Regions from separate parts of the Chungangia koreensis genome, predicted to be linked through region 1. Evidence: riboswitches for the same ligand, from Rfam matches in the RefSeq annotation. Region 1 holds a riboswitch; each other region holds the start of a gene.

Region 1 (5,965 bases):
ATCCGTTCGAAGATCCTTCATCACTTGTTCCGCAAGCTGCTAATGCTAAAGCACTGACGGATAATACAATTCCTGCTACAAACTTCTTCATCGTTGTAAACTCTCCTTTTGTCTTCAAAATGTCTATGTGGACGGGTTCCCCCGTTGTCACCTTATCGTTTGTCAATCCTGGATGTAATGGAATCCCCGATCCACTGGATGAGGAACACCATGATTAAGATTAAAACTGTACCTACAAATGTAACGTCTTCCCTGCTTCGCTGGAAACCGTCCATATAAACAAGGTTTCCAAGTCCGCCGGCACCAATGATTCCAGCCATCGCGGTATAGCCAATCAGAGCAATGGCAGTGACGGTAATACCGGAAAGTAAAGCTGGTAATGACTCGGGGAAGAGTACTTTGAATATGATTGTCGAAGTCTTGGCACCCATTGATCTCGCTGCCTCAATTACCCCTTTATCAATCTCACGAAGTGCAATCAATACCATCCTTGCATAGAACGGTGCCGCTCCGATTATCAGAGCCGGCAAAGCTGCATTCGGTCCGCGGATGGAGCCGAGCAAGAATTTCGTCAACGGTATTAATAGGATGATTAAAATAATGAATGGAATCGATCTGAATATATTCACGAATGCACCTGTTAATATATTTGAAAACCGATTCGCCCATAATTGATGAGGACTTGTCAAAAAGAGCAAAATCCCTAAAGCAAGACCGATTACAAAAGTCAGTGCAGTTGCGATCGCTGTCATATACAGTGTCTCGAGAGTTGCTTCCCACATCAGTTCCCAGTCGACATTCGGAAATAACTGACTAAGCATGTGTTAACACCTCCGTTTTGACTCCTTCATCATGAAGGAACTGGATAGCCTGATTGATCAATTCGGGTTTCCCGTCAATGTGAAGGATCAGGGTTCCGTAAGCTCCACCCTTCGTATGAGAAACATTGCCGTGAGCAATATTCACTTCCACATCGAAATTTCTGATCAATCTCGAAAGGATTGGCTGTTCAGTTCGATCACCTACGAATATAAGCTTGATGAGCTTACCGGTGTTAAATTGACTCAATAATTTCGAAACCGTTTCTATAGAATCCCCCGACTCGGTAATTTGAGCTACAAATCGCTTCGTGATCTGTTGTTTCGGAGATTGGAATACCTCCAACACATTTCCTAACTCCACTACTTTTCCTGCTTCCATTACAGCAACACGATGACAGATTTTACGGATGACGTGCATTTCATGAGTAATGAGGACAATCGTCAATCCCAATCGCTCATTAATATCCACCAGCAACTCCAAAATGGAATCCGTCGTTTCCGGATCCAGAGCCGATGTCGCTTCATCACAGAGAAGGACTTCCGGTTCATTGGCGAGGGCACGTGCAATTCCGACGCGCTGCTTTTGTCCACCTGATAGTTGTGACGGAAAAGCATTTTCTCTCCCAGTGAGACCGACCAATTCGATTAGTTCTAGAACACGTTTTTTTCGTTGTTCTTTAGCAACCCCTGCTATTTCAAGAGGGAATTCGATATTTTCGGCAACCGTTCTGGACCAAAGCAAGTTGAAATGCTGGAAGATCATGCTGACTTTCTGTCGGGCGTTCCGCAGCTTCTGACCACTAATGGATGAAATTTCTTGTCCGTTCACAGTAACCGTTCCGGCAGTAGGCTTTTCCAATCCGTTCAACAACCGGATCAATGTACTTTTTCCGGCACCACTATAGCCGATCACACCAAATATTTCACCTTGACGTACCGAAAGGTTCACACTGTCCACGGCAGTCAACGTTCCTTTATCCGTTTGGAAAGTTTTCGTAATGTTAGTTAACTCAATCAAATCCTTCTCACCTCCGAACCAAATTTCCTGTATGTCTCAATAATTGGCGTTCTATCTATATTCTTACCCCAAAATAAAAACCTTTCCGCAAGAAGAGCAGAAAGGTTACGCATACGTAAAAACGATCGTCCATTCTCTCATCTACCAAAGCCTTCGCTTTGTGTGAATTGGCACCATTTCATTTTCATGACGGTTGCCGGGTTTCATCGGGCACATCCCTCCACCTCTCGCAATAAGAGCAAACATATTCAATTATGAAACACATTAATGGTTACTTTAACACGGCAAAGTATCTTCGTCAAGGTCATTTCTTCAATTTTTCATATAGATGTGGAACAGACTGAAAAGCGTAAATTTTTTCTTTCAATTCACCGTTCTCGGTAATTACGAGGCACGGAACGCTTTCGATTTCATAATCGATCGCCAAGTCTTCCAAATAATTGAGATTGGCCTTGCCGATCGGCACATCCTTAACCAATTCCGCGACAACGTCCATCATTTTTCCAGCGACTTGGCACGTGCCGCATAAAGGCGTATATAAGTAAAACGCTGTAACATTCGATTGTTCTTTTTGCTGTTCAAAGTCCGCACGCGTCCATTCTAACATCGAATCACCCTTACACAAAAAATTCGCTGCGTATATCAATATTTGCAGCCATTAGTAGGTTTGCTAAAACTTTAATAGGGGTGGTAGCCACCTCACGATAAACTGGTTCTGTATATAAATGCATCGCCTCTGGGTATTCTCGTTTAAACAATGCTCTCAATTTCTCGCCCGATTTATCAGCATCGACAAAGACAAAAAGTTCCGATCCATCATATGGTGCCATCAGTTCTTCCAGCCTCGTCGGGCTAACTGTCCCATTCGTACACAAAATGACGACAGGTTCTGCTATGAGCGGCTCAATCCTTTTCTTATCAGAAAGACCTTCTACAATGATCACTTTTTCACCAAACATCGCAAGCACCCCTAATCACCGTTTTCCGGCAGATACCATTGGGTAAATTGACTCTCCGGATCATCTATACGAACATTTTACCCTAAATGAACCGTTATCCACCTTTCCACACGGTTTCATTCACTTTTTATAGTTAATGAAAAAAACGCCGGCAGAATGTCGGCGTTTTCATGTATGCTCAGGCATTGATCAATTCTTCATATTCTTCAGCAGATAATAGAGCATCCAACTCCGCCAAATCGGCAGGCTCAACCACTATCATCCACGCGTCACCGTAGGAATCTTCGTTAACCAATTCCGGGCTGTCTTCTAAACGTCCATTCACTTCCACTACTTTACCGCTGATTGGCGCATAAAGTTCTGAAACCGTCTTAACAGATTCCACACTTCCGAAAGCATCGTCAACTTTAATGTCGTCGCCGACTTGCGGCAGCTCAACAAATACGATATCACCTAGTTCGGATTGTGCAAATTCTGTAATGCCGATACGTACTTTGCCGTCTTCAAGTTTTACCCATTCGTGTTCTTTTGAATATTTAAGTTCTTTTGGCAAGCTCATTTGGACCCCTCCAGCATTTAAATACATTCAGCATAAGTGTTACATAATTTCACTTGAAATACAAGATGATTTAACGACTCCACGCCTCTTCAAATTCATTTTCTTTAAAGCCGACAGTGACCTTTTTTCCATCTGAAACAATCGGCCGTTTAATCAGCATTCCATCTGACGCAAGTAATTGAATTTGTTCTTCATCAGACATTGTTGGTAGCTTGTCCTTTAGATTTAACTCTTTGTATTTGAGACCGCTTGTATTGAAGAACTTTTTAAGGGGTAGTCCGCTGTTTTGGATATATTCCTTTAATTGTTCAGCAGACGGAGGGGTTTCCGCAATATTATTGTCGGTATAGTCGATCCCTTGTTCGTCCAGCCATTTCTTTGCTTTTCTGCACGTGCCGCATTTTGGATAACCATAGTATGTAAGTGTCATGGATTATCTCCTTTTTTCTTTTCATTGTATCAAAATGAATTGAACAAGTCCTTTCTTTGACAGGATGCTTCGGTTCAATAGGATAAAACAATGCATATCGACTAATCGATCGTAAAGTTTAAAAAAGAATTATTATTACTGCAGAAGATATATCTGGAGCAATCTCTCCAGACGGTCGCTTTCCGCGGGCTCGCGCCAAGCCTCCTCGCTGCGCTTGCGGGGTCTTGGACTGTCTCGCTGTCCCGCAGGAGTCGCCGCCTTCCGCTTATTGCACATACTAAAATAGATAGTATTATGTGGATAAATTCATTCAAAATTGTATAACAAGCAGTTCTCTCCACGTAGACTCCTGTGGGAATAGCTTGAGCTGAAGACCCCGCAGGAACGTAGTGACGAGGAGGCTGAAGCCAAGCCCACGGAAAGCGAAGTGGCGAGAACTGCTGATTAATAAAAAACGACTTATGCAAAGTCTGTTCGGTAGTATTGGGAGGTTTATTAAATAAATTGACCGGACCGCTTTAAGCGATCCGGTCTCCTTTTTTTATCAAACTACATATTTTTCCGCATCGATCAATTTGACCGAAGCCTCACGCTTCAATTTGATCAAGTTCTTCGGATTGTAACGGGTCAGCTTACGAAGCGCGGAAAGCATCATACGTAGGTCGTCTCCTTCGACAGAAGCGATCAATGTTTCCTTTGCATCTCTCTCGATTTGCTCCATAGCCTCTTGACAGAAGATCTCTGTATAGAGGATCTTCTGTGCTGCCTTTTCCTCTCCGTCACGTGCGATTGCTTTTTCCGTACGTAATAATGCGGATTCCATGGCGAACAAGTTATTTGCAATGTCCGCGATGTTCACTAACACTTCCTGTTCCGCTTCCAATTTTGTACCGAAACGTGTTGCGGCCATACCAGCTGCCAACAAACCGATTTTCTTCGCGTTCTTCACTAAATATTTCTCTTGTGCCAATGGTGCGTCTTCAATTTCCTCCGGCATCATCATAAGCAATTCTTCTTGTAATCCTTGCGCTTTTTGCAATAAAGGAAGCTCGCCTTTCATTGCTTTACGTAGGAATGTTCCTGGTACTAATAGTCGGTTGATTTCATTTGTCCCTTCAAAGATCCGGTTGATCCGGGAATCACGGTAAATCCGCTCTACTTCATATTCCTGCATGAAACCGTACCCGCCATGCAATTGCACTGCTTCGTCCGCAATATAGTCGAGCACTTCCGTACCGAACACTTTGTTGATGGAACATTCGATTGCATATTCAGCGATTGATGCCGCAATCGCTTTTCCGTCCTTCTGCTCTTCTGCACTTAACTGGCTCATACGGTCTTCGAAGTAACCAACCGTCCGGTACATCATGCTTTCTGCTGCATACAAGCGTGACGCCATGGTCGCTAATTTATCTTTCGTCAAGTTGAAGGAAGAGATTGGTGTCTTGAACTGCTGGCGTTGGTTTGTATACGCAATCGCCAGTTCGAGTGCTCGTTTGGAACCTCCAACTGTACCTACTCCCAGCTTATAACGGCCAATGTTCAAGATATTGAAGGCGATAACATGACCACGGCCAGCCTCACCTAATAGGTTTTCAACCGGAACTTTTGCATCTTCTAAGATCAACGTACGAGTGGAAGACGATTTGATTCCCATTTTCTTTTCTTCAGGCCCGACGGATACTCCGTCAAATGCACGCTCAACGATGAAAGCGGAGAATTGTTCGCCGTCAATCTTCGCATACACGACAAATACATCAGCAAAGCCAGCATTCGTAATCCATTGTTTTTCACCATTCAACACGTAATGTGTTCCTTCTGCATTCAACTTGGCAGTTGTCTTAGCTCCCAATGCATCCGATCCGGAACCAGGCTCTGTCAAAGCGTAAGCCGCAATCAATTCGCCTGTTGCAAGTTTAGGCAAATACTTTTGCTTCTGCTCTTCATTCCCGAATAATACAATCGGCAAGGAACCGATTCCAACGTGTGCACCATGAGTAATGGAGAATCCGCCGGCACGTGACATTTTTTCAGCAATCAAAGCTGATGCAATTTTGTCGAGACCCAGTCCGTCATACTCTTCAGGTACGTCAGCACCTAAAAGTCCAAGCTCTCCAGCAGATTTTAATAGTTTTACAGAGTGTTCGAATTCATGATTCTCCAGTTTCTCTACGAGCG
Region 2 (5,965 bases), on a different contig from region 1:
CATCAATGATAAGGAAGAAGCTGAATCTTTTCCGATTGCAGAAGAATTAACTCTATTCGTTCTGAACGGGACTGATATGGAAGTTAGGACTATTGGAGAATTTAATCCATCCCGTCAATTCTTTTTCGAGTTTTACATTTCAAATGGGCACGTCATCCAAGTTCGGGAATTGTATATTCCTTAACATAAAAAATGCCCGTGCCTATGCGGCAACGGGCGTTTTTTTGCGTTCTTCTTTAGCGGTGATCATACTATGAATGGACATACCGATTACAATCGCCACAATTCCTACTAACGCTATAGGTCCAGGCAAAGGGAGGGATAGAAGAATCATCTCACCCATAATGGCAAAAAGAAGTTCAGTTGACTGGGTCGCTTCGACCGCTGCCAGTTTTCCTTGATAATCTTTTACACGGTCAGTCGCCATGAAGAATAGAGTTGTCGCAATTACGCCGGAACTGATAGCGACAATAAGGGACTGGATTACTTGTCCTGAAGAAGGAACCCCCACTGTCACCAAGGCATAACAGGCAAAAATCAGCCAAATTGGAATTGTCATAAGTGTCATGCCAAGCACACGCTGAAATGGATCCAGTCTCCCTCCGCAAATTTCCATCATTTTTCGATTGCCAAGTGGATAAGCGAATGCTGCAACCACTACTGGCAATACACCAAGCCAAAAAGACCGTACATCAGTTGACTGGGCATTCGGCAGCTGAATCAAAACAACTCCAACTAAAATGATCAACGAGGTCAAAAGGGATTTCACCGGAATTTGCTGTCTGATTAGTTGTTCATCATACATCGTCTGCCTTTTCACGAAGAAGAACGGAGCGAGCAATACCCCCGCAATGATCGTCAGCTGCCAAGTTCCCGCTACTAACCAACCGGGACTATAGCCAGAAGCAAAGGTCAATGGAGCGTAAAAAAGAACGAATGCTACGATGCTCCAACTTAACCAAGGAAGAGGCTTTTCCTTAATCTCTCGAAATACCGGACCGGTTCCATTCCTGATAGTGACAATCAGTAGGAGGAAGGGCAGCATGAATAGAAATCGGAGAGACGAACTCCAAAGCCAGCTTCCGCCTGACAGTTCCATGGAACGGTTCAATACAAAAGTGACCGCAAAGAATAATGACGCTAAAAGCCCCAGTGATATTTCCCTCATAAGACCACCCCTGTATTATCCGCGCTGTTCGAACAACTCTGCTACTTTAATGATCACTTCAGTTGCTTTCACCATATTGTCAGCAGATACGTACTCATATTTGCCGTGGAAGTTTTCCCCACCGCCAAAAATATTAGGTGTCGGCATTCCCATGAATGATAACTGAGAACCATCAGTTCCGCCACGAACAGGAACGACGACAGGTTCGATATCCAATTCTTTCATAGCTTCATAAGCGATATCGACAATCTCTTTAACTGGCAGGATTTTTTCGCCCATATTGTAATATTGGTCGTTGATTTCCAACTTGAGGGCTTTTTCACCGTATTCCGCTTGAAGTTTAGATGCGGCATCTTTCATCAATTGTTTCTTCGCTTCGAATTTTTCACGATCATGGTCGCGGATAATGTAAGCAAGGGTAGCTTTTTCTACATTGCCATTGAAGTTCATGAGGTGTATGAACCCTTCATAACCGTCTGTTTTTTCAGGAACCTCGTCCTCCGGCATATATGACTGGAACTTAGTGGCGATCGTGATGGCATTGACCATCTTATTCTTTGCGGAGCCAGGATGGACACTTTTCCCGTGTGTCGTCAATTTTACGCCGGCTGCATTGAAGCTTTCGTATTGTAGTTCCCCAAGTGGACCGCCGTCCATTGTATACGCGTATTTTGCACCGAATACCGGAACGTCGAATTTATGAGGGCCGCGTCCAATTTCTTCATCTGGGTTAAAGCCGACACGGATTTTTCCGTGTTTTATTTCCGGATGGTTCACCAGATATTCCATCGCTGTCATGATTTCCGCAATACCTGCTTTATCATCTGCACCTAATAGTGTCGTTCCATCGGTTGTTAGCAGGGTGTGTCCGATATAGTTTTGAAGCTCTGGAAATTCAGAAGGGGAGAGTACGGTATTAGCGTTTAATTGAATGTCTCCACCTTTGTAGTTGTCTACACGTTGAGGGTTTACATTTTTACCAGAGTAATCTGTGGCTGTATCCACGTGCGCAAGGAATCCGATTACGGGAACATCCTTATCGGTATTAGCAGGCAACGTGGCAAATAAATAGCCGTTTTCGTCCAGAGTGATTTCTTCTAAGCCGATTTCGCTGAGCTCTTTTTCTAATAAATGGAGTAGATCCCACTGTCCCGGCGTGGAAGGGCAAGTCGTACTTTCCGCATCCGATTGTGTATCTATTTTGGCATAACGGACAAGCCGTTCAATCAATATTTCTTTCATCTCTATCTCCTCCTTATTCAATGGTTTCATTTTAGCACTTTCAACTCTTTAGAGGAATTCAGAATAATAAAAAAGCAATCGCAGATGCGATTGCTTTGCATATTATGATGACTTAACCGAATACTTCTTATGAGATACCACTGTCAAATTCGATTTTGCCCCAATGCTAAGAGCGTCTTCATCTGACATTTCTACGATGACTGAGTGTTCCAAGATTTTATGGATCCGGCCTTTTACATCGAATCCATTACGCGAAAATTCAATTTCCTCGCCGACATAGCGCGCAGCCACGAAAGGACTTAATTCTTTCTCTTGTCTTGCAAATGTCAACACGATTCCCTCATTTCATTTTATCCAATGGATAAAACTTATTTTCGTACACTATTATTATAGCATACTGAAACGAGGTTCCTGTAAGTTGCTTTTTTTTTCACCGTTTAATGACAGTTCGCACCTTTTTTTCCGTCCCCTCTTTTATACGCTGGAAGTTTTCGATATGCTTCCAAAGTGCAAGTAGGAACAAACCTGCAGCGGTAACAATCGGCCAAGCACCTTCAGCCATCCACACAGCGACAACTAATAAGGTAACATATAACATGAGAACGCCGACGACGATGTAATTTGATAGAAGAGAGGCTGCGATGAAAAGAGCCAGACCGGCAAGGCCAATCCGCCAGTCGAGTGCTAGTAACACTCCAATGACTGTAGCAGTTCCTTTTCCTCCATTGAATTTCATGTAGAATGGGAAGTTATGACCAATCACAACTGCGGCTCCCGCCAAGAACAGCAACGTCCAGACCACTTCCTCGGAAAAAGCATTCCCTAACAGCATTCGTAGAACGATTATTGTTAATGCCCCTTTTCCTATATCGACCAATGCCACGAGGGCACCATATTTTTTCCCTAATACGATGGTGGCATTTGAGGCGCCTGCGTTTTTCACCCCAGTTTCTTTTAAGTCAACGCCAGACAATCTTTGTGCCAATACTGAGCCATGTGCACATCCGATGACATAGCCTGTCAGCAGAACGGCGACGATCCATATAGCCAACATCTTTCCACTTCCCTAAAGTTCATTTGTACTATTTAACGGATAGCCTTTAAAAAAGATTCATAAATAAAATAATCTTTTTTGTTTGACTTTTTCATCAATTCGCTGCATACTCTTCATCAGATGGAAAAATTGAATCGAATACACTCTTATCGAGAGCGGCGGAGGGAATAGGCCCGACGATGCCCGGCAACCGGCAATCCAATTGCTATGGTGCTAAATCCTACAGACTGGAAGGTCTGAAAGATAAGGGGAGGAATACGCGTATGCATACCCTCTTCTTAGGAAGAGGGTTTTTTATTTCCTGAAAATCCTCTCCTCCGCATTCCATCGACCCCACATCATAAAGGAGGAATACCAATGACTAATTTTCAACCCGAAACCCTGCTACTTCATGGAGGACAACAGCCGGATCCTGTAACAGGAGCCAGAGCTGTCCCGCTTTACCGTACAACTTCTTATGTGTTCCGTGATACAGAACATGCTCAGAAATTATTTGCCTTAGAGGAAAGTGGCAATATTTACTCCCGGATTATGAACCCGACTGTCGATGTATTTGAGCAGCGTATTGCACTGCTCGAGAAGGGAACTGCTGCGGTTGCTCTATCTTCAGGGATGGCTGCCATCTCGTTTGCTATTTTGAATATCGCAAGTTCTGGTGATGAGATTGTAGCTGCAAGCAATCTGTACGGGGGGACCTTCAATTTGTTTGCGGTCACGCTTCCTCGCTATGGCATTAAAGTAAAGTTCGTCGATGCTGCAGATCCGGAAAACTTCCGAGCAGCCATTACGGAAAAAACGAAAGCGATTTTTGCTGAATCCATCGGAAATCCGAGTTTACTAGTTTTAGATATTGAAGCTGTTGCGGCGATTGCAAAAGAAAACGGAGTTCCGCTAATCATTGACAATACATTCCCAAGTCCATACGGTTGCAATCCGATCGAGTTCGGTGCCAATATCGTTGTGCATTCTGCAACAAAATGGATTGGTGGTCATGGAATAGCCATTGGAGGAATTGTAGTAGATGGCGGTAACTTCGATTGGAATTCTCCGAAATTCCCATACTTTACGGAACCTGATGCTTCGTATCATGGAATTCGCTATGGCGTAGATGTTCCGAATGCAGCATTCGCTACTAAGCTGCGTGTACAATTGCTTCGAGATTTCGGACCTTGCTTGAGTCCGGATCATGCATTTGCTTTCCTACAAGGGCTGGAGACTCTTCACCTCCGCGTGGAGAAACAAAACCAGAATGCGCTTGCTGTAGCTGAATACTTATCGAATAATTCTTCTGTGGAATGGGTGAATTATATAGGGTTAGAAGGCCACCCATCATATGAAGCGGCAACAAAATACTTGAAGAACGGTTTCGGATCGGTCTTGAACTTTGGAGTCAAAGGAGGAAGAGATGCAGGGCGTAAAGTGATTGATCACGTGAAAATCTGGTCGCATGTCGCCAATGTAGGTGATTCAAAATCTCTAATTATCCACCCTGCATCGACTACTCACCAGCAGTTGAACACGGATGACTTGAAAAAGTCTGGTGTGTCAGAAGAATTAATCCGTCTTTCTGTAGGAACAGAAGCGTTAGAGGATATCGTGCAAGACCTCGGTCAGGCAATCGAAGAAGCAGTACCCGTATCTATTTAACAAAGAGGAGGGCGCAGGATGACAATTGGTGTTGTTGGAATTGGGAATTTGGTCTTAGAGTCGGGAGCACTTCTTTTGGATGTGGAGCTCGCCTATGAAATCTCTGGACCGGCAGATGCCCCGGTCATCCTCGCCTGTCATGCGTTGACTGGCAATCATCTTACAGTCGGCTCCTCTGCATTGCCCGGCTGGTGGGCGGGGCTTGTCGGACCTCAATGTCCTTTGGATACAAACCGATATCGTGTAATCACGTTTAACGTAATAGGAGGCTGCAATGGCTCGACTGGACCGCTACACATCAATCCCGAAACAGGTAAGCCATATCGTGCAGATTTTCCCTCCATTACAATCCGGGATATAGTTCACGCTGAAAAAAAGGGATTAGAGAACTTAGGGATTTCGAGGGTTTTTGCGGTCATTGGTGGTTCATTGGGCGGGATGCAGGTGCTTGAATGGGGTCTATTGTATCCGGATGATATGGAGTTGCTCATCCCGTTGGCTGTCACCCCCGAGTTGAGTGATTATGGAATTGCATTCAACTACATCGGGATCCATGCAATCGAGCAAGATCCTCATTTTAGAGCTGGAAACTATAGAAGTGCCACAGATGTAAAAGGCTTCGAAACTGCAAGGATTGCAGGTATGGTTTCATACCGGAGCCAGGAACTCTTTTCGCAACGTTTCAATCGCGAGGAGCGATCTGACGGCATTTACGAAGTGGAATCGTACATGAAACATATGGGTAGGAAAATCACCGGCCGTTTTGATCCGAATAGTTATCTGACCCTACTACGGGCAATGAACTCCCATGACATTGGCAAAGGAAGAGGTGGATTCCGGGGGGCAGTGAAGGG
Region 3 (5,965 bases), on a different contig from region 1:
CCCGTAGAAGTGGAAGTCAAGTGGATCAACAGCCAGTGTTTCACTTGTCAGTGATGTACGACCAGATGGATGGATCATGAGTGCAACGTCAACATCCTTCAGAAAACCATGTTTCACGAAGCTGCCTTTCGCGCTTCCGTTTGGACCGCCTTCTTCAGCTGGAGTACCTAATACTGCTATTCGACCACCTGTCTCTTCAAGTACTTGGGAAAGGGCGATACCCGCTGCAACACTTGTTGTACCAATGATATTATGTCCGCAAGCATGCCCTAATCCTGGTAATGCGTCGTACTCAGCAAGGAAAGCAATAGTAGGACCTTCCACCCCACTATCCTTCACTGCAAAGAATGAAGTTTCGTGGCCAGCGACTGCGGTCTGTACATCAAATCCAGCTTCTGTCAGAGTTTCTATATGTCTCTCACTTGCAAAGAACTCCTGATTCCCGATTTCGGGATTTGCATGGATTACCTGGCTTGTTTCGATGTACTTCTCCCGATTTTGCTCGATGGATTCCGTGATTAAATCTAAACCGTTCAACGTTGTACTCATGATAACTCCTCCTCTTTGGAATTAAAGTCCTTCATACACCTCAAGTAATTCTTCTTCTGTGATGTCAACGACAAACGATCCGCCGTTCGTATCTTTCTTCACTGCTTCTTCCACTTCTTCTGAATGGTAAAGTTCAACGATGCGATTGAATGTTTCGTTGTCCTTGTCTTCACCACGTGCTGCGAAAATGTTTACATAAGGGATAGCATTTTTGTCAGCACCATCTTCTAGGTAAATTGGATCTTTTGCTGGGTCGAAACCAGCTTGACCAGCTACACCATTGTTAATGACAGAAATGGCTACATCCGGCAATACAAGCGGTGTTTGTTGCGCAACCATAGGGATGATGTCTAAGTTTTTAGGATTTTCTTCGATCTTGGATGGGTCTCCGAATAATCCGAAATCGTCTGCCAATGTAATGAGTCCAGCAGATTCAAGCAACAGCAATGCACGTGCTTGGTTGGATGGATCATCTGGAATTGCGACCTTTGCTCCTTCTTCAATTTCGTTTACATCTTTTATTTTTTCCGAATAAATACCCATTGGAGCAATTAGAGTTGCACCGATCGGTACCAAGTCTGCGCCCGTCTCTTCTGTGAATGCACTAAGGAATGCAATGTGTTGGAATGAGTTCAAGTCAATGTCACCGTCTTGTAATGCTTTGTTAGGAAGTGAGTAGTCAGCAAACTCGATCAGTTCAATTTCAATGCCTTCTGCTGCAGCTTTCTTTTTCAAGATCGGCCATACTTCACCGTCAGTTCCTGTGACACCGATTTTTACTTTTTTAGTTTCTGAGTCTCCACCTTCACTTGAAGCGGAGTCGCCACAAGCTGCTAATACTGTTGCCGCTAGTAAGACAAATAGGAATAACCAGATTTTTTTCATGATGTATATCTCCTCTTTTATATGTTTTATGTCGTTCGTATCGTATTTAACGTCGCATAATTTTTCGTGATAATGTGTTTCCGATCCATTGCGCAATTTGCACTAGGGTAATTAAGATCACAACCGTTACAAGCATGACACTCCAGTCGAAACGCTGATAACCGTACGTCTGTGCTATATGTCCGAGACCGCCTGCCCCGACAGTTCCGGCCATCGCGGAGAAGTCAATCAGACTGATGCTCATGAATGTTAGACCCAACACTAACGGTCCAAGCGCTTCCGGGATTAAAACTGTAAAAATAATTTGGTATGGACTCGCTCCCATTGCTTTTGCAGCTTCTACTACACCAGGATCGATACTGACTAAATTGTTCTCGACTACACGGGCGATTGAAAATGCTGCAACAATCGTCATGGGGAATACCGCTCCGCCAATACCAATCGAACTTCCTACAACAATCCGGGTTAATGGACTGATCGCAAATAGGAAAATGATGAACGGAATGGGACGTATGAGATTAATCAAGAAGTTCAGTAAGTTAAAAATAATGCGGTTCTCAAGAAGGTTTCCTCTACGAGTAACGTAGAGCGTTAGCCCAATGGCAATCCCAAAAATCGAACCTAAAATTAGGGTGATGGCCACCATCAGGATCGTTTCTCCTGTTGCCTCAACGATCCTCGGCCAAAATGTTTCCCAATCTACCTTCATGCTGGTCATTCTACGGACACCTCCTCAATCTCCACCATGTTGTTTAAATCACTGATGACTTGTTGGATTAAGGTCTCATCACCTTCAAAAGAAACTAACAGGTTTCCTATAAGCTTCTGTTGTAACTCGCGTACAGAACCATACACGATATTCACATCGACTCCATACTTCCGGGTAACTCGGGATAACACAGGATCCCCTGCCACTTCTCCTTTGAAGATGACACGGTATAGGCGTTTACCGCCTCGTTCCCTCCATTCATTCAACAAATGATCGGACGGACGATCTTTTTGTACAGATTCGATAAACCTTTGTGTCGTCGAATGTTGCGGGTCCGTGAAAGTGTCAAATACCGAGCCCTGCTCGATGACTTCCCCATTCTCCATGACAGCGACCCGATCACAAATCGTTTGAATGACGTTCATCTCATGTGTAATCAATAAAATCGTTAATCCTAAATCTTTATTGACCTTTTTTAAGAGTTTCAGGATTTCTGCCGTTGTATCCGGATCGAGAGCAGAAGTGGCTTCGTCACAGATTAGAATATCCGGCGATGTAGCAAGTGCCCGCGCTATGCCGACCCGCTGTTTCTGACCGCCTGACAGCTGTTCCGGATAATCGTTTGCTTTATCGGACAAACCAACAAATCTCAGCAATTCTGCGACACGTTCATTGATTTCCTTCTTCGGCACTCCTGCCAATTTCAACGGATACGCTACATTTCCCGCAACTGTCCGTGAGTTGAATAAGTTAAAGTTTTGGAAGATCATCCCGATCCGGCGGCGAAGTTTGCGTAACTCCTTCTGCGAAAGACTTGCTACGTCTACTCCCTGTACGGAAACCGTACCGCTTGTCGGCCGTTCCAACATATTGACCAAGCGGAGCAACGTACTTTTCCCAGCGCCACTAAAACCGATGATTCCGAAGATTTCTCCCTGCTCGACGGAGAGAGATACCTCCTTTACTGCATGCACCTCCCGGTTGGCGAGCCGGAATGTCTTGGCCGCCTGCTTAAATTCGATCATGCTTTTGCCTCCTCAAGCTGTAACTGATTCTTTGCAGACAATGCTGTGTGCAGTCATCTACCTTTCTTTTACCGAACGAAAAAGAGCCCTCTTTTTTCTTATCCACAAGAAAAAAGAAGGCTCCCATTAAGAAAACCATCTCGTTCTCATCTTTCAAATGCAATAAGCATTTGCAGGAATTGGCACAGAGTTCATTCGTCATGAACCAGCTGCCGAGATGTCATAGGGCCTGTCCCTCGATCTCTCTGGATAAGAAAGTGATGTATTGCTATTCGATTGTTGCAAGAATTGATTCTTACTTTAGGACTTTAAAGCAGAAAAGTCAACTAACTTAATAAAATAAAACTATTCTGATAGTTGAAAGGGTTTTCTCATTTAAGGAATTCTTGTATTTCTGTCATGACTTCTTTCAGTATATCAATCGATTTTAAAGCATTTCCTTCAACATCCAATGCATGCCCTACACGAGGAATCACTTTACTAATCATATTTGGATTCTGCTCTACCAAGGCCACTCGCTCTTCGCTATAAATTTGGTCTGCATCCCCAATAATCGATAGTCCTTTCTGTGTGCTGTTCCTCATCGAAGTGAGCACATCCTCCCGATGAATCAGAGGTGTTTGCCAAACGGCCTTGGCATTCTTGAACTCTTCTCTCATTAATTCGGAGCTAAGTGCGATTGTTCCAAGTGATTTCGCAATGAAGCAATAATTTGGGTAGTGTTTCTTTCCCAAAATAGCGTCAATGACTGTTTGTACATCAATTTTAATAGCTTCACCAAGCTCTTCATTCGTAAAATCGTCATATGCCTCGTCATTATAATTGTATGTCACTTGCAATAAGTCATAGTGTAGTTGTTCAGAGAAATGATTTGCGTAATGAAGTAACGGCGCCTGTGCTGTATAGCCTGAACCGGGCAACACGACCATCAGTCCAACCGCCTCCTCTCTCGTGAAATAATTGAATGGAATAATCATTTCTTTATATCCACTTACATAACCTTTCATCCTACATTCCCCCATTCACCGGTAACTGATAGACGACTTCCTCTCCAAACTTTAAGTCTGTCGGTTGGAAACCGGAACTCACGTAAAGCTTTTTTGCCCACTCATTGTCCGGATCAACTGTTAAACGGATGACTTCGCAACGCGGATGCCGTTCTGTGATCCACTGAATCATTTCCGATAAGGCTGCTTTTCCGAAGCCCTTTCCTTGAAATTCGTGATCAATGAAGAATCCGTTAATCCAATAACTGTCTGTCGTTTTTTCCTCATAAGCATGCATGACGAATCCAACCATTTGATGTTGGTCGTAAATCGCAAACGGAATATATTCGACATTGTCCCCATCCGGTTTAATGTAGACCTTAGAAAGAGATACAGCGACAGTCGGTACAAAGCCTTTTTGTTCGTCTGCAACAGTTAGATTCAATGCTTCTTTCCAATTCTCTCTTGTGACGATGATCAATTTGACCATTTCAATACCTCGCTTGGTTTGATTTTTGACTTATTCTCCTTATTTTGTTTGTATTCCTGCCAAAAATAAAAAAAGCCGGTGAAATTCACCGACTCAACTAACAATCATTCCACTTGTATACATGAACACTGTCCGTTGGTCGTGCTACACGGACCTACACAACTTTCATATCCCTTTCAAAACTCTTAAAACATGATCTTCGTCGATTTGGACACGCTGTCCATCGTTCAATGTAACTTCCATTGGGAAAACGGCAGATACTTTGTCAGAGAAGTACCATCTTCTTCCTGGTGGAGTAAGCAGTAAGAACGAGCCTTCTTGTCGCTGACCCATGAACGTTAAACCAGCGGGATTCGGTTCCTTCCGATCCCGTTCAGGAACACCTAATTGGTTTAAAACATCATATGCTTCTTTAGGATCTTCAACGACTAAACTCATTTCGCTGACGTAATAAATGCTCTCAACCGTAAATGGATGAACACGGTTTTCAGTGATTGTCGGTCGCGCTATAAATTCCACAATATTTCCAGCGGGATCTTCAAAGTAAAACGCTCTGGCAGGAAAATGTTCAAAAAAAGCTTCATCTTCCCCCTCCTCAATCAGTAATGGTACACGTTCCTTCGTCCAATTCTTTGCCTCTTCAAACTGATTATCAGGAATATCAAAGGCGAAATGATAATAAGGATTGTTGTCTGCTTGCTTGAATTCAATCTCGGTATTGCCCGCGGCTATCCGGAAGTAATCTGTGCCTTGGCTCTGGAGCGAAAATCCCATGGTTTCTGTATAGAAATATTTCATTTCTTCTAAATGTCCAGCCATCATTGTAATGGATTCAATCTTCATAACTGACACACCCCTTAGCTTCTTGTTACTTCCGTTGTAACAAAGAAACAGCTTTAAGTCCGCTTTTTTGCCTGGAGTGTTAATGAATATCATATTTTTTCTGAGCACGGGATTGGATTAATCCTACTTAAATTCGTTTTAATCCTACTTAAAATTGATTTAATCCTTACCCCAGAGTGTTGAATCCTACTTGTAAAAAATTTAATCCTAATTTTCGGGCCATTAATCAAAAAACTATGTTTATCTCTTTTAAAAAGGGGAATGGAAGAGAAGAACGGTTGACTTTGTTTACAAAGTTGTGTGTTTCCCCCTTGAATTATAAAAACGCCGGATCTGTGCTCCGGCGTTACTTACATAAAAATATTCTATTAATGTCCTGTGCGAATGATAGCATCGAACAAGGAAACTTTTTCTTCTTCCAATTGAACACGGTCAAACGGCAATTCAATGATGTACTCGTGACGGCCATATGGACGCA
Region 4 (5,965 bases), on a different contig from region 1:
CCGCTCCGGCTCTTGAAAAAGATCATGGTAGCAATTTTTCCACTCTCTATATTGGAACTCTCTCATCTGCTGGCTTTGCATCCACCGTAATGCATATCTCGGATCTGTAATCTTGTCCCGTTCAGCTGTATGCATAAGTACCGGCATACTAATCTCTTGTCCTTTTGTCTGGAAAGTGGTTCTCATTAATCCTTGAAGTTCACTATACCAACTCGACGTAATCACAGGATTATAAAGGGGATCATCCTTTTCAAGTTTGTATACATCAAAATTACGGGTCATTTGCTTTATAGGCAGATCATGTTTGATTTTCATATTCGTCGCAATCTTACCGATTCCCGTTAATGTCTTTGGGGGAGTCTGGACTAAGTGAAGCCAAGGAGAGCTTAATACCACTCCAGCGATACTGAGTTCCTTACTATGCAATTTATTCATCATTAAAGTTGCGCCCATTCCGTGTCCGATGACAAAAAGAGGTAAATTATGAGAAAGGCCAACCTTCACCAATTCATGAACAAACTTTTCATATTCTTCAAAACTTGAATCATGGGCAGCATGTGAAAGACTTGCATCCCCGTGTCCAGGGAGATCTCCCATCACCACATGGAACCCAGCAGTACGAAACCGCTCAATCAGCCAGGCATAGCGCCGATGATGTTCATAAGCACTATGTACGATAGCAACCACAGCTTTCGGCTGCCCTTCAGCTTCCCATTTCCACATGCTATTCCCTCCTATTGTACTAGTACGTTCCCTGACTCTTTTCTATTGAAACGTTTCTCTGTTGGTGCCTAATTTGCTACTATTATTATACAATAATAAAGGAAAGAGGTGACAAAGATGATTTATCCTTATAAGGAAAAAACCCCACAAATTGACCCATCCGTTTATATTGCGGATTATACGACTATTTCGGGCGATGTAACGATTGGGCCTGAATCATCGGTATGGTTCAATTCCGTCATCCGGGGTGATGTTGCACCAACGATTATTGGCAAAAAAGTGAACATCCAAGATTTATGCTGTCTTCATCAAAGTCCTGGAAACCCACTTATTTTAGAGGACAATGTAACGATTGGCCATCAAGTGACGCTACATAGTTGTATTGTGCGAAAAGGGGCATTAGTCGGAATGGGGTCCATCATTTTAGACGGTGCTGAAATTGGAGAAGGCGCCTTCATCGGAGCAGGTACACTGGTACCGCCTGGAAAGAAAATTCCTCCAGGTATGTTGGCTTTCGGCAGTCCAGTAAAAGTTGTCCGTGAACTAAATGATGAAGACAAAATGGAAATGAATCGCATTTACAACGAGTACGCTGAAAAGGCACAAATTTATAAACAACATCAAAAATGACAAATGAAAAGGAATCTGCTTACCCTTACAGGTTTGCAGATTCCTTCTTATTTATAATCCTGCTTTTTCTTTCAATGCAGCAGCCTTATCAGTTTTCTCCCAAGGAACATCGATATCCGTACGGCCGAAGTGACCATACGCAGCTGTTTGCTTGTAAATCGCACGGCGTAGATCAAGCATCTTAATAATACCTGCAGGACGAAGGTCGAATAACTCGCGTACCCACTCGACAAGATCTTTTTCTTCTGCCTTACCAGTTCCAAATGTATCAATTGCAATGGATACCGGTTTGGCCACACCGATTGCATATGCCAATTGGACTTCACAACGATCAGCAAGACCTGCTGCAACGATGTTCTTTGCTACATAACGCGCAGCATATGCCGCAGATCGGTCCACCTTTGTCGGATCCTTACCGGAAAATGCACCGCCTCCATGGCGTGCATAACCTCCATATGTGTCTACGATGATTTTACGGCCAGTAAGACCTGCATCCCCTTGAGGTCCGCCGATCACGAAACGGCCTGTCGGATTAATGAAGTACTTTGTGTTTTCGTCGATCAATTCAGCAGGAACTACCGGCTGAATTACATACTCTTTAAGATTGCGCTGAATTTGTTCAAGTGTCACTTCCGGATGATGCTGAGTTGAAATGACTATCGTATCGATGCGCACCGGATTATTGTTTTCATCATATTCAACCGTGACTTGCGTTTTTCCATCCGGACGCAAGTAAGGAAGAATGTCCTCTTTTCTTACTTCAGCTAAACGGCGTGCCAATTTGTGCGCCAAACTGATTGGAAGCGGCATAAGCTCTGGTGTTTCATTACAAGCAAAACCGAACATCAGACCTTGGTCTCCTGCTCCGATTGCTTCAAGTTCTGCATCACTCATTGACCCTTCACGTGCTTCCAAAGCCTGATCAACGCCCATTGCGATATCAGCGGATTGCTCATCAATGGCAGTCAATACAGCCGAAGTCTCTGAGTCAAAACCATATTTAGCGCGTGTGTAGCCGATTTCACGAACAGTTTCACGAACAACTTTCGGAATATCGACATAAGTCGATGTCGTGATTTCCCCTGCTACTAAAACAAGTCCTGTTGTAACAGTCGTTTCACATGCCACACGTGCATTAGGGTCTTCTGTCAAAATGGCATCCAAAATCGCATCAGAGATCTGATCACAAATTTTATCCGGATGTCCTTCCGTTACGGATTCCGACGTAAATAGACGGCGATTTGTCAATTGTATTCCTCCTTCAAATCGTGCGAGATTGCTCTCAAGTTTGATACGGTACTCATTTCCCATGTCAAGTCTTCCCGAAGGTTTGAACTTCTATAGCCGTTCCGGGCTTCTGCACACGAGGTTCAGGTCGATTCGTCCAAAAAAAAACTTTCCCCAACAGACGAACTCCATGCCATGACCCATATCGATCATCTTCCGCTGAAGTCCTTCACTAAATGAGGAAAGGATTCTCTTCTTAAAACACCTTTCACTCTTATCGTCCAAGGTCAATTCCTTGCCTCAGGTTGAGCACCTTTGCCATTACTACTTTGTTCATAACAACAGGTTGCCGGGTTTCATAGGGCCTGACCCCTCCACCTGCTCGGAATAAGAGTATCCGTTCAATTTTACATCATACGAAAACAGTCTGTTCGTGTCAATTGATTTCAATTGTTACAATTTATTGATGAACAATTAAAAGACTTGTGCATACAATTAGTATAGTTTATTATCTAAATGTGTTATACTAATTCACACGAAATGACCTATTAAGTTAGGAATATCAGCGAAGGAAGGTACATATCCATGATTTCAGCGAAAATTGATAATGGGCTTAAAGAATTAATGGCAAGTGAACATGTGCATATCCAGTTATCTGTACCCCAATTGGTAGAAAAAGCAACATCCCGCGGGGAAGCAGTATTATCTTCAACTGGTGCATTGACTGCCGAAACCGGCAAATACACTGGCCGTTCGCCTAAAGACAAATTTATTGTCGAAGAGCCTTCCTCCTTTGAAAAAATAGATTGGGGCTCTGTTAATCAGCCGATTGCTGCAGACAAATTCGATGCTTTATATAATAAAGTACTGAACCACTTAAAGACAAGAGATGAGCTTTTCGTTTTCAAAGGATTTGCAGGGGCAGATCCAGAATCACGCCTTGCCATTCAAGTCGTGAATGAATTCGCTTGGCATAATCTTTTTGTTCATCAATTATTCATCCGTCCAACAGAAGATGAATTAAAAACACATGAATCTCAATTCACGATTGTTTCTGCACCAACATTCAAAGCGGATCCTGCAGTAGATGGTACAAATTCTGAAACATTCATCATCGTTTCAATGGAAAAACGCATTGTTCTAATTGGCGGTACTGAATATGCTGGAGAAATGAAAAAATCCATCTTCTCCATTATGAACTACTTGCTCCCTGAACAAGGTATTCTACCAATGCACTGCTCGGCTAACGTAGGTGAAGACGGTGATGTTGCTTTGTTCTTCGGTCTTTCCGGAACAGGAAAAACGACACTATCTGCAGATGCCGACCGTAAACTGATTGGTGACGATGAGCATGGTTGGTCTGACAATGGAGTTTTCAACATCGAAGGTGGTTGCTACGCGAAGTGTATCAATCTATCCGAAGAGAAGGAGCCACAAATTTTTAATGCGATCCAATTCGGCGCTGTCCTTGAAAACGTGGTATTGGATGAGCAAACACGCAAACCGGATTACGATAATGGTTCCCTTACTGAAAATACTCGTGCAGCTTATCCCATCCAGGCGATCGACAATATCGTTGAGCCGTCCGTAGCGGGACATCCGAAAGCAATCATCTTCTTGACTGCTGATGCATTCGGCGTACTGCCTCCAATCAGTAAATTGACGAAAGAACAAGCCATGTACCACTTCCTAAGTGGTTTCACTTCTAAACTTGCTGGAACAGAACGTGGTATCACTACTCCGCAAGCAACGTTCTCAACTTGCTTCGGTTCACCGTTCCTGCCACTTCCTGCTGCTGTATATGCTGAAATGCTCGGAGACAAAATCGACCAGCATGGTTCACAAGTATTCTTGGTGAATACTGGCTGGACTGGCGGCGAATACGGTGTAGGTAGCCGTATGAAGCTAAGTTATACACGTGCTATGGTAAGAGCTGCCCTAAACGGAGAATTGAACAATATACAAACGGAAGTAAATGAAATTTTCGGCCTTGAAATGCCGAAAGAAATTCCAGGTGTTCCTTCTGAAGTTCTAAATCCACGCAATGCGTGGGAAGATAAAGCGGCGTATGACGTCAAAGCAAAAGAATTGGCGAGCCAATTCCGTGAAAACTTCAAAAAGTTCAGCCATGTAGATCCTACAATCCCTCTTAAAGGTGGCCCATTAGCTTAATCGAGTAGGAGGGGGTGACTAACCCCCGACCTCTCACACCACCGTACGTACCGTTCGGTATACGGCGGTTCAATTAAGATGATTGACGCAAACTTTCATAACGGAAATATAGACTTTCGAGCCCTTGGGAACTCCAAAAGGAGTTCCCGAGGGTTCTGTGCATGATGGGGCTATTTGAGACTCGCCAATATCCTTTCCGCGAGTTTCCCCATTCATAAGCTTTCCATTGTGGAACGCCTATGCCAATGAGTTTCCTCACCCGTGTTCTTGGGTTCTTCCAATCCTTCCACATGCACATCCGAAGTCTTCTACGAATCCACGAATCCAAGTGCTTCAATATACTCGGCGTATCAGCCAGAGCGAAGTATCCGCACCATCCTTTTAAGTATTGATTTAATTTCCCAATCCGGTATTCCATAGTGTAGGGCTTCTTCCGTGAAGTGATTTCCCGGATTCTCTTCTTCATCCGTTCAATACTCTTCTTATGGATTCTGACCTTTAGGACTTTACCGTTGGTAAAGCTAAAGCCAAGGAACTTCCTTTTCCATGGACGGTCGACTGCGGATTTCTCCTGGTTCACTCTCAGTTTCAGTTTCCGTTCGATGAACGTGGTAACTGATTGGAGAACACGTAGTCCGGCTCTTCTCGTCTTCACATAGATGTTACAGTCATCCGCATAGCGGACGAACCGGTGTCCACGTTTCTCGAGTTCCTTGTCCAACTCATCAAGGACGATATTGGAGAGTAAAGGGCTTAGTGGTCCTCCTTGTGGAGTTCCCTCTTCATTCCTCGTGACGACTCCATGTATCATGATGCCAGATTTAAGATACGCCCGGATTAGCTTGAGTACTCGTTTATCTTGAATTCGTTTCGCGAGTGTTCCCATAAGTCTGTCATGGTTGACCCGGTCAAAGAATTTCTCCAAGTCCATATCCACTACCCAGCGATGACCTTCCTCTATGTATCCCTTTGCTTTCCGGACAGCGCCATGGGCGCTCCTATCGGGTCGAAATCCGTAGCTATGCTCGGAAAAGGTTGGGTCATATATCGGATTCAGCACTTGGGCGATAGCTTGTTGAATGAATCGATCCATCACGGTTGGGATTCCTAATAACCGTACTCCGCCGTCAGGTTTCGGGATTTCGACCCTTCGGACTGGGAGAGGCTGATAGGTGCCCATCAGAAGCTCTGCCTTAACTTCTTCCCAGTGCTC

Evidence for each region. Region 1 has a riboswitch for S-adenosylmethionine ahead of ACFOZY_RS13280 (methionine ABC transporter ATP-binding protein). Riboswitches for the same ligand answer to the same signal wherever they lie in the genome.
Region 2: linked by a shared signal. The riboswitch ahead of ACFOZY_RS10480 (O-acetylhomoserine aminocarboxypropyltransferase/cysteine synthase family protein) and the one ahead of ACFOZY_RS13280 (methionine ABC transporter ATP-binding protein) in region 1 are both predicted to bind S-adenosylmethionine.
Region 3: linked by a shared signal. The riboswitch ahead of ACFOZY_RS00155 (methionine ABC transporter ATP-binding protein) and the one ahead of ACFOZY_RS13280 (methionine ABC transporter ATP-binding protein) in region 1 are both predicted to bind S-adenosylmethionine.
Region 4: linked by a shared signal. The riboswitch ahead of metK (methionine adenosyltransferase) and the one ahead of ACFOZY_RS13280 (methionine ABC transporter ATP-binding protein) in region 1 are both predicted to bind S-adenosylmethionine.

Annotation. Positions count from the first base shown of each region.
Region 1 is NZ_JBHSEC010000020.1:58,791-64,755, forward strand. It holds gene ACFOZY_RS13270 (MetQ/NlpA family ABC transporter substrate-binding protein) at 1-91, opposite strand, end outside; gene ACFOZY_RS13275 (methionine ABC transporter permease) at 153-821, opposite strand; gene ACFOZY_RS13280 (methionine ABC transporter ATP-binding protein) at 814-1,839, opposite strand; SAM riboswitch class I at 1,974-2,078, opposite strand; gene ACFOZY_RS13285 (thioredoxin family protein) at 2,144-2,446, opposite strand; gene ACFOZY_RS13290 (toprim domain-containing protein) at 2,457-2,798, opposite strand; gene gcvH (glycine cleavage system protein GcvH) at 2,977-3,357, opposite strand; gene ACFOZY_RS13300 (arsenate reductase family protein) at 3,428-3,787, opposite strand; gene ACFOZY_RS13305 (acyl-CoA dehydrogenase family protein) at 4,332-5,965, opposite strand, start outside.
Region 2 is NZ_JBHSEC010000019.1:274,977-280,941, reverse strand. It holds gene ACFOZY_RS10505 (hypothetical protein) at 1-184, shown strand, start outside; gene ACFOZY_RS10500 (DMT family transporter) at 203-1,168, opposite strand; gene pepT (peptidase T) at 1,184-2,410, opposite strand; gene ACFOZY_RS10490 (DUF2187 family protein) at 2,513-2,740, opposite strand; gene ACFOZY_RS10485 (glycerol-3-phosphate acyltransferase) at 2,841-3,464, opposite strand; SAM riboswitch class I at 3,608-3,714, shown strand; gene ACFOZY_RS10480 (O-acetylhomoserine aminocarboxypropyltransferase/cysteine synthase family protein) at 3,822-5,111, shown strand; gene metX (homoserine O-acetyltransferase MetX) at 5,130-5,965, shown strand, end outside.
Region 3 is NZ_JBHSEC010000001.1:19,256-25,220, reverse strand. It holds gene ACFOZY_RS00170 (M20 family metallopeptidase) at 1-549, opposite strand, end outside; gene ACFOZY_RS00165 (MetQ/NlpA family ABC transporter substrate-binding protein) at 571-1,434, opposite strand; gene ACFOZY_RS00160 (methionine ABC transporter permease) at 1,481-2,152, opposite strand; gene ACFOZY_RS00155 (methionine ABC transporter ATP-binding protein) at 2,149-3,168, opposite strand; SAM riboswitch class I at 3,312-3,424, opposite strand; gene ACFOZY_RS00150 (hypothetical protein) at 3,540-4,175, opposite strand; gene ACFOZY_RS00145 (GNAT family N-acetyltransferase) at 4,177-4,644, opposite strand; gene ACFOZY_RS00140 (hypothetical protein) at 4,810-5,487, opposite strand; gene ACFOZY_RS00135 (hypothetical protein) at 5,856-5,965, opposite strand, start outside.
Region 4 is NZ_JBHSEC010000005.1:673-6,637, reverse strand. It holds gene ACFOZY_RS04385 (alpha/beta hydrolase) at 1-723, opposite strand, end outside; gene ACFOZY_RS04380 (gamma carbonic anhydrase) at 841-1,353, shown strand; gene metK (methionine adenosyltransferase) at 1,405-2,601, opposite strand; SAM riboswitch class I at 2,852-2,974, opposite strand; gene pckA (phosphoenolpyruvate carboxykinase (ATP)) at 3,166-4,752, shown strand; gene ltrA (group II intron reverse transcriptase/maturase) at 4,826-5,965, opposite strand, start outside.